3 regions of the Microbacterium resistens genome follow, and region 3 is predicted to be linked to each of the others. Evidence: predicted binding sites of a transcription regulator. Region 3 holds the regulator's gene; each other region holds the start of a gene.
The links. Region 3 encodes LexA, which represses DNA repair genes until DNA is damaged. Its sites were predicted from a motif close to TCGAACANNTGTTCGA; they were not measured.
Positions count from the first base shown of each region.

Region 1: the regulator LexA is predicted to act here: its motif matches at 2,170-2,185, upstream of recA (recombinase RecA).
Region 2: the regulator LexA is predicted to act here: its motif matches at 1,817-1,832, upstream of K8F61_RS10580 (DmpA family aminopeptidase).

Region 1 is NZ_CP082781.1:1,393,195-1,397,703, forward strand. Features, by position in the region: gene miaB (tRNA (N6-isopentenyl adenosine(37)-C2)-methylthiotransferase MiaB) at 1-21, opposite strand, end outside; gene K8F61_RS06805 (regulatory protein RecX) at 128-868, opposite strand; gene recA (recombinase RecA) at 919-1,971, opposite strand; gene K8F61_RS06815 (DUF3046 domain-containing protein) at 2,244-2,468, opposite strand; gene K8F61_RS06820 (helix-turn-helix domain-containing protein) at 2,509-2,817, opposite strand; gene K8F61_RS06825 (CinA family protein) at 2,962-3,450, opposite strand; gene pgsA (CDP-diacylglycerol--glycerol-3-phosphate 3-phosphatidyltransferase) at 3,447-4,031, opposite strand; gene K8F61_RS06835 (FtsK/SpoIIIE family DNA translocase) at 4,031-4,509, opposite strand, start outside.
Region 2 is NZ_CP082781.1:2,209,241-2,213,749, reverse strand. Features, by position in the region: gene K8F61_RS10585 (Lrp/AsnC family transcriptional regulator) at 54-539, shown strand; gene K8F61_RS10580 (DmpA family aminopeptidase) at 570-1,724, opposite strand; gene K8F61_RS10575 (APC family permease) at 1,864-3,345, shown strand; gene K8F61_RS10570 (TetR/AcrR family transcriptional regulator) at 3,335-3,916, shown strand; gene K8F61_RS10565 (ABC transporter substrate-binding protein) at 4,300-4,509, shown strand, end outside.
Region 3 is NZ_CP082781.1:364,696-369,204, reverse strand. Features, by position in the region: gene hisB (imidazoleglycerol-phosphate dehydratase HisB) at 1-489, opposite strand, end outside; gene K8F61_RS01715 (histidinol-phosphate transaminase) at 486-1,580, opposite strand; gene K8F61_RS01710 (LysM peptidoglycan-binding domain-containing protein) at 1,648-1,998, opposite strand; gene lexA (transcriptional repressor LexA) at 2,255-2,941, shown strand; gene metE (5-methyltetrahydropteroyltriglutamate--homocysteine S-methyltransferase) at 3,009-4,509, opposite strand, start outside.

The DNA of each region.
Region 1 (4,509 bases), 1.0 Mb from region 3:
CTCACTGGCTGGAGTGCTCATGATGTCAGCCATTCTACGGTCGGTCGGAGCACCCGGGCCCGCCCTCCGAACGGATCCGGACCGATGTACCGCCGCCCGGCCCCGCGGGCGTCCGAGCTCGACGGCGTCAGTCGGAGTCCTCGAAGCGGACGCGTCCGCGTGCTCCCGAGGAGCGGGTGTTCTCCCGCAGTGCCGTCCTGGCCGCCGTCATCGCGACACCGCCGCCGTAGCCACGCCGCGCGAGCTGCCCGACCAGGCGCCGCATCGCGGTGTCCTCGTCGTATCGCGCGAGCGATGCGGCCTTGCTCCGGGCGAACTCCAGCGCGCGATCGGCGTCGTCGTCCTCGAGCTCGGCCAGCGCCGCATCAGCGGTCTCCCGAGGGATGCCGCGTTGCTGGAGGGTTCGACCGATCGCGACGCGTCCCTGCCCCTTGCGCTGGGACCCCGCGGTCACGAGGTACTCCGCCAGCGCCGCATCGTTGAGGTAGCCGCGCTCTTCGAACTCGGCGATCACATCCGCCGCGTCGTCCGCCGGGACACCCTGCTCACGCAGTGCCTCCCGTGCTTCCCGGCTGGAGAGTTGCTTGGTCCTCAACCGGCGCACGAGGTACTCGGTCGCCTCTTCGATCCCCGGTCCAGCGTCGTCGGTCGCATCTCTCCGGGAGAAGCGGTCCGCCCGCTCGTCCGCGGCGAGCGGCCGCGGCGACTCCCCCGACGTCGACCGACGAGACGGATGCGCGGGGTGTCGCGAGCTCGGTGCCCTCTGCGGCTCCTCGGCCGTCGCCGCGTTCGGTCGGCGGGCGCCGCCGAACAACGGGATGACGGGAGCGAGCCGGTCGTCCTCCGAAGGCCCGCCCCCGCTATGCATGGCCCACCGCACTCATCGAGTCGCGTCGAGACATGGTCATCGCTTCCGGATCAGGCGGGACGCCGCTGCGCCAGCTCGTCCGCGGGCGCGGCCTCCGGAGCCGCTGCCCCGCCGACGCCCAGCTTCTGCTTGATCTGCGTCTCGATCGCGGCGGCGATGTCCGGGTTGTTGATCAGGAAGTTCCGGGCGTTCTCCTTGCCCTGCCCGAGCTGATCGCCGTCGTACGTGTACCAGGCCCCGGACTTCTTCACGATGCCGTGGTCGACCCCGAAATCGATGAGGCTGCCCTCGCGCGAGATGCCCGTGCCGTACAGGATGTCGAACTCGGCCTGCTTGAACGGCGGGGCCATCTTGTTCTTCACGACCTTCACGCGGGTCCGGTTCCCGACCGCCTCGCTGCCGTCCTTCAGCGTCTCGATCCGGCGGATGTCCAGACGTACCGAGGCGTAGAACTTCAGCGCCTTACCACCCGCGGTGGTCTCCGGCGAGCCGAAGAAGACGCCGATCTTCTCGCGGAGCTGGTTGATGAAGATCGCCGTGGTCTTCGTCTGGTTCAGGCCACCGGTGAGCTTGCGCAGCGCCTGCGACATCAGGCGAGCCTGCAGACCCACGTGGGAGTCGCCCATCTCGCCCTCGATCTCGGCCCGGGGAACCAGGGCCGCGACCGAGTCGATGACGACGAGGTCGATCGCGCCGGAGCGGATCAGCATGTCGGCGATCTCCAGCGCCTGCTCGCCCGTGTCGGGCTGGGAGACGAGCAGCTGGTCGATGTCGACGCCGAGCTTCTTGGCGTACTCGGGGTCGAGCGCGTGCTCCGCATCGACGAACGCCGCGATGCCTCCGGCGCGCTGGACGTTGGCGATCGCGTGCAGCGTCAGAGTGGTCTTACCGGAGGACTCCGGTCCGTAGATCTCGATGATGCGGCCGCGCGGCAGTCCACCGACGCCGAGGGCGACGTCGAGGGCGATGGAGCCGGTCGGGATGACCTCGACGGGAGCACGCTCGTCGCTGCCCAGTCGCATGACCGAACCCTTGCCGAACTGCTTGTCGATCTGAGCGAGGGCCGACTCGAGGGCCCGTTCGCGGTCTGCGGGTGATGGCATGGGATGCTCCTTCTTGCTCGCGTACTGCCGCCTGTAGGCTGTCGCGGCCGCCCCGGCTGGGGCGACTCTCCGACAAGGCGCATGACCTCTTCGGTCCGTCTGCCACGGTATGCGGGGCCACCGACATTCGCGTCGGCTCCGGGACCATCCGTGGACAACGACACCTCGTTGTCATCTGTGCAGAACGATACCCGTTTCTCGAACACAGCTTCGATGACACGCCGACGATCGACTGCCGTGTCATCGAACACGCCGAGAACGCGACGTGGGCGTCAGGAGCGCTTCGGCTCCTGACGCCCTGCTCCGTAGCGGCGGTGCGCCGGAACGTCCGTCTCCTCGCACAGTGCAAGCCAGATCTCCCGCGGCGGGACGCCGGCCGCGAGCGCTTCGGACGCCGTGCGCGTGCCGAGGGTGGTCAGGACCAGGTCGTCCAGCAACGCCGTCGCCCGGGCTCCGAACTCACCGTCGACGGCGCGGAGGAACTCGCTTCTTCGCACGCGGAGGGGCTCCACGCGTCGATACGCCGACCCCGAGGGGTCAGCGCAGCGACAGCTCCGGCTCGACCGAGGCCACGAGGTCGTCCGGAACGACGTCCGGGAAGACCTGGATGCCCTCGAGCACCGAGATGCGGTCCCCCACCTCGCGCATGATCGTCGAGATGGGCACGTCGAGCGCCTCGGCCACGGAGGCGAGGATCTCGCTCGACGCCTCCTTCTGACCGCGCTCGACCTCGCTGAGGTAACCGAGGGCGACCGAGGCCTTGCTCGCGACCTGGCGCAGCGTGCGACCCTTCTGCAGTCGGAAGTCCCGCAGCACGTCGCCGATCTCCTGTCGTACAAGGATCATCGGAACCCCCTCTCCTCAAGGCCCGTGTCGGATCTCGCGTCCGAACGGATCGTCAGTCTAACCCGACCTGTTGTCATCGAATCTACTTTTTCATCCTGTGCTTTGAATGTGAGCACACAGGACTCAACTTCGGTGACGTCGCTCTTATTCCACGCTTTCGGAAAGGACGCCGGAGACGACCGCGATCGCCGCCTCGACGCTCGCCGTGCGGATCATGGCCCGGTCGCCGTCGAACCGGAACGCCCGACTCGTCGACCGCTCGCCGATGCTCACGCCGATGTGCACGGTCCCCACGGGCTGCCCGCCCTGCGGCGTGGGCCCGGCGACGCCGGTCGTCGAGACGCCGACATCCGCCGCGCGGCCGTCGACGGCCAGCGCCGAACGCACCCCGTCGGCCATCTGTCGCGCCACCTCGGGGTGCACCGGCCCGTGAGCGGCGAGGAGCGCTGCGTCGACGCCGAGGACGCTGTGCTTGATCGGAGTCGCGTAGGCGACCACTCCTCCGCGGAGGACATCGGAGGCGCCGGGAACCGACACGAGCTCGGCGCAGAGCGCTCCGCCGGTCAGCGACTCCGCGACGGCCACGGTCCACCCGCGCCGCCGAAGCTCCGCCAGCAGCGCCTCGGTGCTCATTCCCCCGTCCGCCCGCTCCGCGCGCCGCGCACCTGGGCCACGACGTAGTCGATGCCGCTGGCCACCGTCAGCACCAGCACCACGACCATGAGGATCATGGTGACCACCGTCCACGGCGTCATCCCGACGAGCACGTGGAGCGGCAGCAGCGCCCATCCGAGAGCGACGCCCTGGACGGCCGTCTTGACCTTGCCCATCCACGCCGCCGCGACGACGTGCTCCTTGGCGATCACCAGACGGTGGACCGTGATCCCCCACTCCCGCACCAGGATGACCACGACGATCCACCAGGGCACCTCGCCGAGGATCGCGAGCCCGAGGAATCCCGCACCGGTCAGCAGCTTGTCCGCGATGGGGTCCCAGAGCTTTCCGAAGTCGCTGACGATGTCGTACTTGCGCGCCAGGAACCCGTCGACCCAGTCCGTCGAGATCGCCAGGATGAACAGCGCGCCGGCGATCCACCGGAGGACGAGGTCGTGAAGGCCCGCCGTGCCGCCCATCAGCAGGAGCACGAAGAACACGACGGCGAGCGGGATGCGCGCCACCGTGATCGCGTTGGGCAGCTGCCGCGGGATGGCCATCAGTCGCGTCCCGTCAGGCCCCAGGCGTCCTCGTCGCCTTCCGACTCCACCACCGGGAGGTCGCGATACTGCTCCTCCAGAGGATCGGCCCCGTACGGGTCGTCCGCCGCCGGTGCTCCCGCCGCAGGCGCCGACGCGGGCGCCGACGGCGCGGCGGGCGGCTCGTCGCCTCGGAGCCGCGCGAGGACGCCGGGAAGCTGCTCGGCCGTGACGAGGACGTCGCGCGCCTTGGAGCCCTCGGAGGGGCCGACGATCTCGCGCGATTCGAGAAGATCCATGAGGCGGCCGGCCTTCGCGAAACCGACACGCAGCTTGCGCTGCAGCATGGACGTGGAGCCGAACTGCGTCGACACGACGAGCTCGGCGGCCGCGAGGAGAAGCTCGAGGTCGTCGCCGATGTCCTCGTCGACCTCCTTCTTCTTCGTCTCGATGGCCTCCTGGACGTCCGGACGGTACTCCGGGCGGGCCTGGCCGGTGA
Region 2 (4,509 bases), 1.8 Mb from region 3:
ACATACGCAGCGTATCCGGAAGAATCATTCGCATGGATGACTCTTCTGGGGAAATGACGCCGAACCCTCTTCGGGCGCCCGCGCTGGATGCCGTCGATGCGCGGATCGTGGACCTCGTGTCGACGAACGGGAGGATCACGAACGCCGAGCTCGCCGCGCGGCTGGGCATCGCGCCGTCGACCGCGCACGCGCGACTCCGGTCGCTCACGGAGCGGGGCGTGATCACCGGCTTCCACGCCAGCGTGGACGAGAAGCTGCTGGGAGCCGGACTTCAGGCGATCATCGGGGTGACGCTGCGTCCCGGCGCCCGCCGCGAGAGCATCGTCACCTTCGAGGATCGCGTCCGTGCGCTGCCGCAAGTGATCCAGATGTTCTTCCTCGGGGGTCACGACGACTTCCTGCTCCACATCGCGGTCGCCGATTCCGAGCAGATGCGCGCGTTCGTCGTCGATCACCTCTCGGCGCAGAGCAGCGTCGCCTCGACCCGGACGAGCATCATCTTCGACTATCACCGCAACTCCGTCGCCGCCTCCTTCTGAGCCGCCGCGCGCGGTTCGGCGCGTGCGGCTTCAGTCGGCCGGCCGCGCGGCCGCCACGGCGGCACGGATCTCGTCGTGCGGGAGCGCGAAGCTCGCGTGGCCGTCACGGCCGACCATGTCCCGTGCCGCCACCAGCGCATTCATCACGGCCTCCTCCGTCGCCTCGACCACGGCCGCGTACAGCGGGTCGATCGCCCCCCACGGCGTCGCGGCGATGGTCGTCACCGGGCGTGTCTCGCCCATCGACGAGCGGAGCCCGTCGGCGTCCGCGGTCGAGAAGGCCAGGAAGATGTCGCCGGAGAAGTGCCCGCCCGTCGTCCCGGTCCTGGCCAGGCCCAGCGGAACGCGTCGGGCCAACGCCGCGCACTGCGACGGGAGGAGCGGGGCATCCGTGGCCACCACGGCGATGACGCTGCCCGCACCGGGCGCCGCGGCGACGCGGGCGTCATCGGCGTCCAGCCAGGGCTCCGCCGCCATCGGGCACGGCGCGGCCGAACCTCGCCCGAGGTCCATGCCGCGCAGCCGCAGCTCGTGACGGGCGCCGAAGTTCGCCTGGAGCAGCACCCCCACGGTGCGCGGCGCGCCGAGCACGTCCACGACGCGCGAGGCCGTGCCGATCCCGCCCTTGAACCCGTAGCAGTTCATCCCGGTCCCGCCGCCGACGTTCCCCTCGCCGACCCGCCCGCCGACGGCGACGTCGAGCGCTCGCCGGGCGTGCTCCGGGCGGACGTGCCCGCCGTTGATGTCGTGCAGGTACCCGTCCCAGGTCTCTCCGACGACCGGCAGCATCCACCGGTTGGCGAGCCGCGGCGCATGATCGGCCAGCCAGGAGTCCATGCCGCTGTGGCAGGCGCCGACCGCGTGGGAGGACGTGGTGATGATCGGCGTCTCCAGCAGGCCCGACTCGTCGATCCAGGCGCGCCCGGTGAGCTCGCCGTTGCCGTTGAGCACCGCCGTCCCTGCGGCGCACGGTGCGTCCAGCGCCGCCTTCCCGCGGGGAAGCACCGCCGTGACACCCGTGCGCACCGGTCCCTCGCCGCGGCGCAGGGGACCGTCCCCCGAGATGAGCGTGACGTGGCCGACCTCGACGCCGGACACGTCGGTGATCGCGTTGACGGGGCCGGGGCGTCCGTCGAACGGGAGACCGAGGTCGCGGGCGCGGGGGGAGGGAGGGGCTGGCTGCATGCGTCCATTCTTGGCGTGCATGGATATTGAACGCAAGTGCAGCATGTGCCAGACGCCCGCAGGAAACCATTGACACCGGCTCTCCGACTCATTTAAATGAGTGTTCAAATTCGTCCGACGTGGAACGAGAGGGCCTCCGATGACCGAGCTCCAGCCTGAGACCGCACGCCCTGGGGTGCAGAGGCTTCCCGGTGGAAGGCTCGGCGTCTTCGCCGTCGTCTGCCTGGTGGTCTCCGCCGCCGCTCCCCTCACCGTCGCCGCCAGCGCGGGCGCCACGTCCTACCGCCTCGGCGGGCTCGGCGGCCCCCTGGCGATGCTCGTGTGCGCCGTCGTGCTGATCTGCTTCTCGTTCGGCTTCACGGCGATGAGCGGCCACGTCACCAACTCCGCGGCGTTCTACGCGTACGTCGGCAAGGGGTTCGGGCGGCCCGCCGGGCTCGGCGTCGCCGCGGTGACGACTTTCGCCTACGTCGTCCTCACCTGCAGCTTCTACGGCTTCATCGGCTTCTTCACGGCCATCGGCATGCGCACGATCTTCGGGATCGAGGTGCACTGGTTCGTGGGCTCGGCGCTCGCCTGGGGCGTGGTCACGTTCCTCGGGCATCGCAGCGCCGAAGCGGGGGCGCGGGTCCTCGCGGTCATCCTCACGGGCGAGGTCGGGATCCTCGTCATCCTGTCCGTCGCCGCGCTCGTCAACGGGGGCCCCGAGCCGATGTCCCTCGGCTCCTACCAGCCGGGGCTCCTGTTCGTCCCCGGCGCCGCGGCGCTCTTCGTCCTCGGGTTCGGGGCGTTCGTCGGGTTCGAGGGGACCGCGATCTACGCCGAGGAGGCCAAGCGCCCGAAGCGGACCGTCCCGCTGGCGACCTACATCGCGGTGGGGTTCCTCGGCGCCTTCTACTCGTTCGTGTTCTGGATCTACACGGTCGCGTTCGGCGTCGACGGCGTGCTCCTCGCGGCGCAGGAGGACGACTTCCAGGACATGATCTTCATCGCCTCCACCACGTATCTCGGCGACTGGGCGGCGAAGGTGATCGCGGTCCTCGTCGTCACGAGCTTCCTGGCCTGCGTGCTCGCGTTCCACAACTCCTCGGCGCGGTACATCTTCTCGCTCGGGCGCGATCGCGTCCTTCCCGCGTACCTCGGCGAGGTCCACCCTCGCCACGGATCGCCGTCGAAGGCCAGCTTGACGGTCTCCTGCATCGCCGCGGTGCCGTTGATCGTCGTCGCGGTCACCGGCGCCGACGTGTTCCTCGTCTTCGGTCTCATCGCCTACGCGATCGGGGTGGCGGCGATCATCTTCGCCCAGGCCGTCGCGGCGCTCGCCGTCGTCGCCTACTTCGCGAAGGACCGCCGCGGACACAGTCCGTGGCGGGTGCTGATCGCCCCGGCGATCGGCGCGTTCGGCCTCACGGTCGCCTGGATCGCGATCGTGGCGAACTTCTCCATCATCAGCGGGCTGGAGGGGGCCTGGCAGAACATCGCCCTGATCCTGCCGACCCCGATCCTCTTCGTCGCCGGCATCCTGCTGGCGAACCGCTGGCGTCGCACCGACCCTGCGCGCTTCGACGGGCTGGCTCAGGACATCGGGACGACGACTATCGTTGTTGACCGTGTCGAGTGAGCGACGACGGCGGGAGCTGCTGGAAGCCGCCATCCGGGTGGTGTCCCGCGGTGACGCGTCCTCGCTGAGCGCCCGCGCGGTCGCGGAGGAGGCCGGGGTGAGCCCGGGCTCCGTCATCTATCACTACGGGGACATGGACTCGCTCGTCAGCGCAGCGCTCGTGAGCGTGATCGAGCAGTACGTGGACCTCCGGCGCCAGGCGATCATGACGGTCACGGATCCGGTGGAGCGGTTGCGGCTGCTCATTGACACCGGTGTGCCCGAGAAGGTCGACGGAGCCCTGCGGTTCATCTATGAGCACATCGACCACGCGCGCACCCATCCGGAACGCGCGTCCCTGCACCGCGCCGTGGTGGAGCGGCAGATCGATCTGTACGAGGCGACGATCGACCTCGGCGTCGCCACGGGCGTGTTCCGTCCGGGGCTGGCGCATCGCCGGATCGCGTCGACGCTCGTGGCTCTCGAGGACGGCTTCGATCTGTGGGCCCTGATCGGGTTCCAGGACCGTGTCGAGGAGCACCGGGAGATCCTGCGCGCCATGGCGTCGCGCCTGCTCGCCGTCACCCTCTGACTCGGAGGCGGCTCCTCGCGCGGGCGGTCCCCGGCTCCACAGGCGGTCGACGGGCGCGGGAGGCGTCCGCCGCCGGGAATCCTCTCTGCGTGGCCGGACCGCAGCAGAGAGGTGCGTCGCGATCCGGCCTTGGAATGCAAAGACGACGTCCGACAAGTGCCGACGGCGAACGCCTGAACCGATTGTATGAAGACACCGGGCTCGGCACCAAGCAACTGGTGTGCAATAAGACAAAGATCGTTCCACTGGGGAGGGAACTCGTCGCACGCCCTGAGCTCGTGCGAAGGTGGGGCGCTCACATCGACGTTCAATCTTGTCTAGTCAACCTTGACTATGTTAGCTTGATCTAGCCATCAACGATGAACGGCCGAGAAGGGACCACCATGGCACTCTCCCCTGCGGACAGGACCCGATTCCGCACTGCCGCCACCCTGACGTGTGTTCTCGCTGCCACCCTGACGCTGGGCGCCTGCTCGTCGGCCCAGCCCAGCACCGGCGGAACCCAGCCTCCGAACGCAGCCGTCGACGCCGACGCCTGCACGAGGAATCAGGATGCGGGCACGATCACCTACATCTCCGGATACGGCTACTCC
Region 3 (4,509 bases):
GCGTCCGCCGAGCACCCGCACGTGCACGGTGAGTCCGGCGTGGAACGTGATCGCCTCGAAGGAGTGCCGCACGAGCGAACCCGTGAAGTGGCCGCCGATGAGGTGCAGTTCGAACCCGCTCGGCTCGCCGTCGTGCACCAGATACGGTCGTCCCGAGATGTCGACGACGGCCTGCGCGAGCGCCTCGTCCAACGGCACGAGCGCGTCGCCGTAGCGGGAGATCCCGCTCTTGTCGCCGAGCGCCTCGCGGATCGCCTGACCGAGCACGATCGAGACGTCCTCCACGGTGTGGTGCGCGTCGATGTGCGTGTCCCCGGAGGCGCGCACGGCCAGGTCCGTCAGCGAGTGCTTGGCGAACGCCGTCAGCAGGTGGTCGAAGAACGGGACGGACGTGTCGATGCTGCTGCGGCCGGAGCCGTCGAGGTTCAGCTCGACCTCCACCGTCGACTCCGAGGTCGCGCGGTCGCGGCGGGCGGTGCGGGCGGTCATGCTGCCGATCCTACCGAGGCCAGGGCGTCCAGGAACGCCGTCGTCTCGGCCTCCGTCCCCGCGGTGACGCGCAGGTGCCCGGGGATCCCGACGTCGCGGATGAGGACGCCGCGGTCGTACAGCGCCCGCCACGTGGCCGCCGGATCCGCGACGCCGCCGAAGAGCACGAAGTTCGTCCAGGACTCGTGCGGGCGGTACCCGAGAGCCTCGAGTGTCGCCGAGATCCGATCCCGCTGGACCACGATCTCGTCGACCATCGCGAGCATCGTCGGGGCGTTTCGCAGCGCGGCCACCGCCGCCGCCTGCGTGAGGCCGCTGAGGTGGTACGGCAGGCGCACGAGCCGCAGCGCGTCGATGAACGCGGGATCGGCGGCCAGATACCCGACCCGGGCGCCGGCGAACGCGAACGCCTTGCTCATCGTCCGCGATACCGCGAGGCGCTCCCGGCCCGGCAGCAGGGTCAGCGCGGACGGCGATTCGTGCGGCGCGAACTCCTGATAGGCCTCGTCCACCACCACGACACCGCGGGACGCCTCGTACACCGCCTCGATCAGCTCAAGCGGAAGGGGGGTCCCGGTGGGGTTGTTCGGCGCGCACAGCAGGATGACATCGGGATCGGCGGCCGCGACCTGCGCGACCGCGTCGTCGACCGAGACGGTGTAGTCGGGCTGACGCTCCCCCGCCACCCACCGCGCCCCGGTCCCCTGTGCGAGCAGCGGGTACATCGAGTACGTCGGCGCGAAGCCGAAGACGGTGCGCCCGGGTCCTGCGAAGGCCTGCAGGATGTGCTGCAGCACCTCGTTCGACCCGTTCCCCGCCCAGATGTTCGCGGCGTCGAGATCGTGCCCGAGGTAGGAGGCGAACGCCTCGCGCAGGGGCGTGAACTCCCGGTCGGGGTACCGGTTCACCTCGTGAAGCGCGACGGCGATGTCATCGAGGATGTCGTCGGCCACCGCATCCGGGACCGGATGCGTGTTCTCGTTCACGTTCAGCGCGACAGGAAGCGGAGCCTGCGGAGCACCATAGGGGCGGAGGCCGCGGAGGTCGTCGCGTAGCGGCAGGTCATCGAGGGAGACGGTCACCCTCACCATCGTAGGCGCGGAGCCGAGCCGGGGACTCCAGATGACGCTTCGGACAGAGGCCTGAGTCGGCGACCGGCTAGCGGCCGGCCGCGTACTCCGCGGGGATCGACAGCTCGTCGCCGACCACCAGGGCGCCCGGATCCACCAGGTTGAGGCGAGCGATGGCGTCCACCACGTCACGAGGATCGGACTCCGGGGCGACCTCGGCCGCGATGGACCACAGGGTGTCACCCGGCATGACGGTCACGGTGGCGAAGGACCCCGGCGTGGACGCCTCTCCCGAGGCGAGCGCGGAGCCGCCGCTGAGGACCGCGAAGCCGATCGCCGCGGCGACCGGGACAGCGACGAGACCGGCCAGCACGCGGCGACCCCGGACGGTGAGACGCAGCTGGGTGCGCGGGGCCGGGGTGAGGGTGATGCTGCTCATGTCGTCTGCTCCTTCGGGGATCTCGACGTCTGGTCCACCGTCGAGGTGAACCTACGTACCGAACCTATCTTCGAATTCGAACATCTGTCAACCGTTCTTCGAGAAAACCTTCGGACGGGATCCCGACACGCTCGAACAGATCTTCCGCATCCGGCGAGTACTCGGATACGGTTTCGATATCGGAAGCCCATCACGGACCACCGACATTCGAATCCGCCTCGGGTCCCGACGCCCGCAAGCACCTGGAGGATCAGCCATGAGCGACGGCGCCACGACCGACGCAGACATCCCCCGCACGCGACGCCGCAAGAGCCTCAGCGCCAAGCAGATGGCGATCCTCGAGGTGATCCAGACCTCGATCGCGCGGCACGGCTACCCGCCGAGCATGCGCGAGATCGGCGACGCCGTGGGGCTCAAGTCCCTCTCCAGCGTCACGCACCAGCTCGGCCAGCTCGAGCTGAGCGGCTACCTGCGGCGCGATCCGGGCAAGACCCGGGCGATGGAGGTGCTGATCGACCTCCCCGGCACCGCGGGCGAGAACCCGGCGGACACGGCGCCGTCCGTGGGCGACGCCGCCCTGGTGCCGCTGGTCGGCCGCATCGCCGCGGGCATCCCGATCACGGCCGAGCAGCAGGTGGAGGAGATCTTCCCGCTCCCGCGCCAGCTGGTCGGCAAGGGCGACCTGTTCATGCTCAAGGTGTCCGGCGAGTCCATGATCGACGCGGCCATCTGCGACGGCGACTGGGTCGTCGTGCGGTCGCAGAACACCGCCGACAACGGCGAGATCGTCGCGGCGATGCTGGACGGCGAGGCGACGGTGAAGACGTTCCGCCAGCGCGACGGGCACACGTGGCTGCTCCCGCGCAACTCCGCGTTCGAGCCGATCCTCGGCGACGACGCCGTGGTGCTCGGCAAGGTCGTCGCGGTCCTGCGCGCCGTCTGAATCCGCGCGCCGGCCCGGTGCGAGAAGAGGCGCCCTCCCGCGGGAGGGCGCCTCTTCCTGTGACCGCTCAGACCGCGGCCGGGACCTCGGCACGGACGCGACGGGTCGCCTCCACGATGTTGCGCAGGGAGGCGTTGGTCTCCTCGTAGCCGCGGGTCTTCAGCCCACAGTCCGGGTTGACCCAGAGCTGACGCTCCGGGATCTCCGCGACGGCGCGGCGCAGCAGGGCCTCGACCTCGTCCGCGCTGGGGACGCGCGGCGAGTGGATGTCGTACACGCCGGGACCGATCCCGTGATCGAATCCGGAGCCCGCGATGTCCGCGACGACCTCCATGCGGCTGCGCGCGGCCTCGATCGAGGTGACGTCGGCGTCGAGGGCGCGGATCGCGTCGATGACCACGCCGAACTCGGAGTAGCAGAGGTGCGTGTGCACCTGCGTCGCCGGCGCGGCGCCGGCCGTGGCCAGACGGAAGGAGTCCACCGACCACCGCAGGTACGCCGGCTGATCGTCCTTCTTCAGCGGCAGGAGCTCGCGCAGCGCCGGCTCGTCCACCTGGATGACGCCGATCCCGGCTGCTTCGAGGTCGGCGATCTCGTCGCGCAGCGCCAGGGCCACCTGGTTCGCGGTCTCGGCCAGCGGCTGGTCGTCGCGCACGAACGACCAGGCGAGGATCGTCACCGGTCCGGTGAGCATCCCCTTGACGGGCTTCGCCGTGAGCGACTGTGCGTAGGCGGACCAGTCGACGGTGATCGGCGCGGGGCGCGAGACGTCCCCCCAGAGGATCGACGGACGGGTCGCGCGCGAGCCGTAGGACTGCACCCACCCGTGCTCGGTGACGTCGAAGCCGTCGAGGTGCTCGGCGAAGTACTGGACCATGTCGTTGCGCTCCGGCTCCCCGTGGACGAGCACGTCGAGGCCGAGGTCCTCCTGGAGGTCGATGACGCGGCGGATCTCCTCGCGCAGGAAGTCCTCGTAGTCCTCCTTCGTGACCTCGTCCCGGAGGTAGCGCGCCCTGGCCCGGCGGATCTCGCCCGTCTGGGGGAAGGACCCGATCGTCGTCAGCGGCAGGCTCGGCAGATCCAGGGCGGCCTCCTGCGCGGCCACGCGGGTCTCGTAGTCGCCGCGGGAGAAGTCCTCGGCGGTCAGCGCCGCCGTGCGCTCCCGCACCGATCCGTCCCGGACGCCCGGAGCCCCGAGGCGGTCCGCCAGGGCCGTGGAGGCGGCGTCCAGCTCCGCGGCGATGGCGCCGCGTCCCTCGACGAGGCCCTGCGCCAGCGTGACGACCTGCGCAACCTTCTGATCCGCGAAGGCGAGCCACGAGACCAGGCGGGCATCCAGCTTCGACTCGTCGTCGACATCGTGCGGGACGTGCAGGAGCGAGGTGGACGTCGACGCGGAGACGGCTGCGGCACCGAGCTCTCGGAGCGCCTCGAGGCGTGCGAACGCCCCGGCGAGGTCGCCCCGCCAGATGTTGTGCCCGTCGACGACGCCGCCGACGAGGGTCTTCTCCGCCAGCCCCGGAACCGCCGCCGGGACCTCCCCGCGGACGAGATCCAGCCCGATCGCC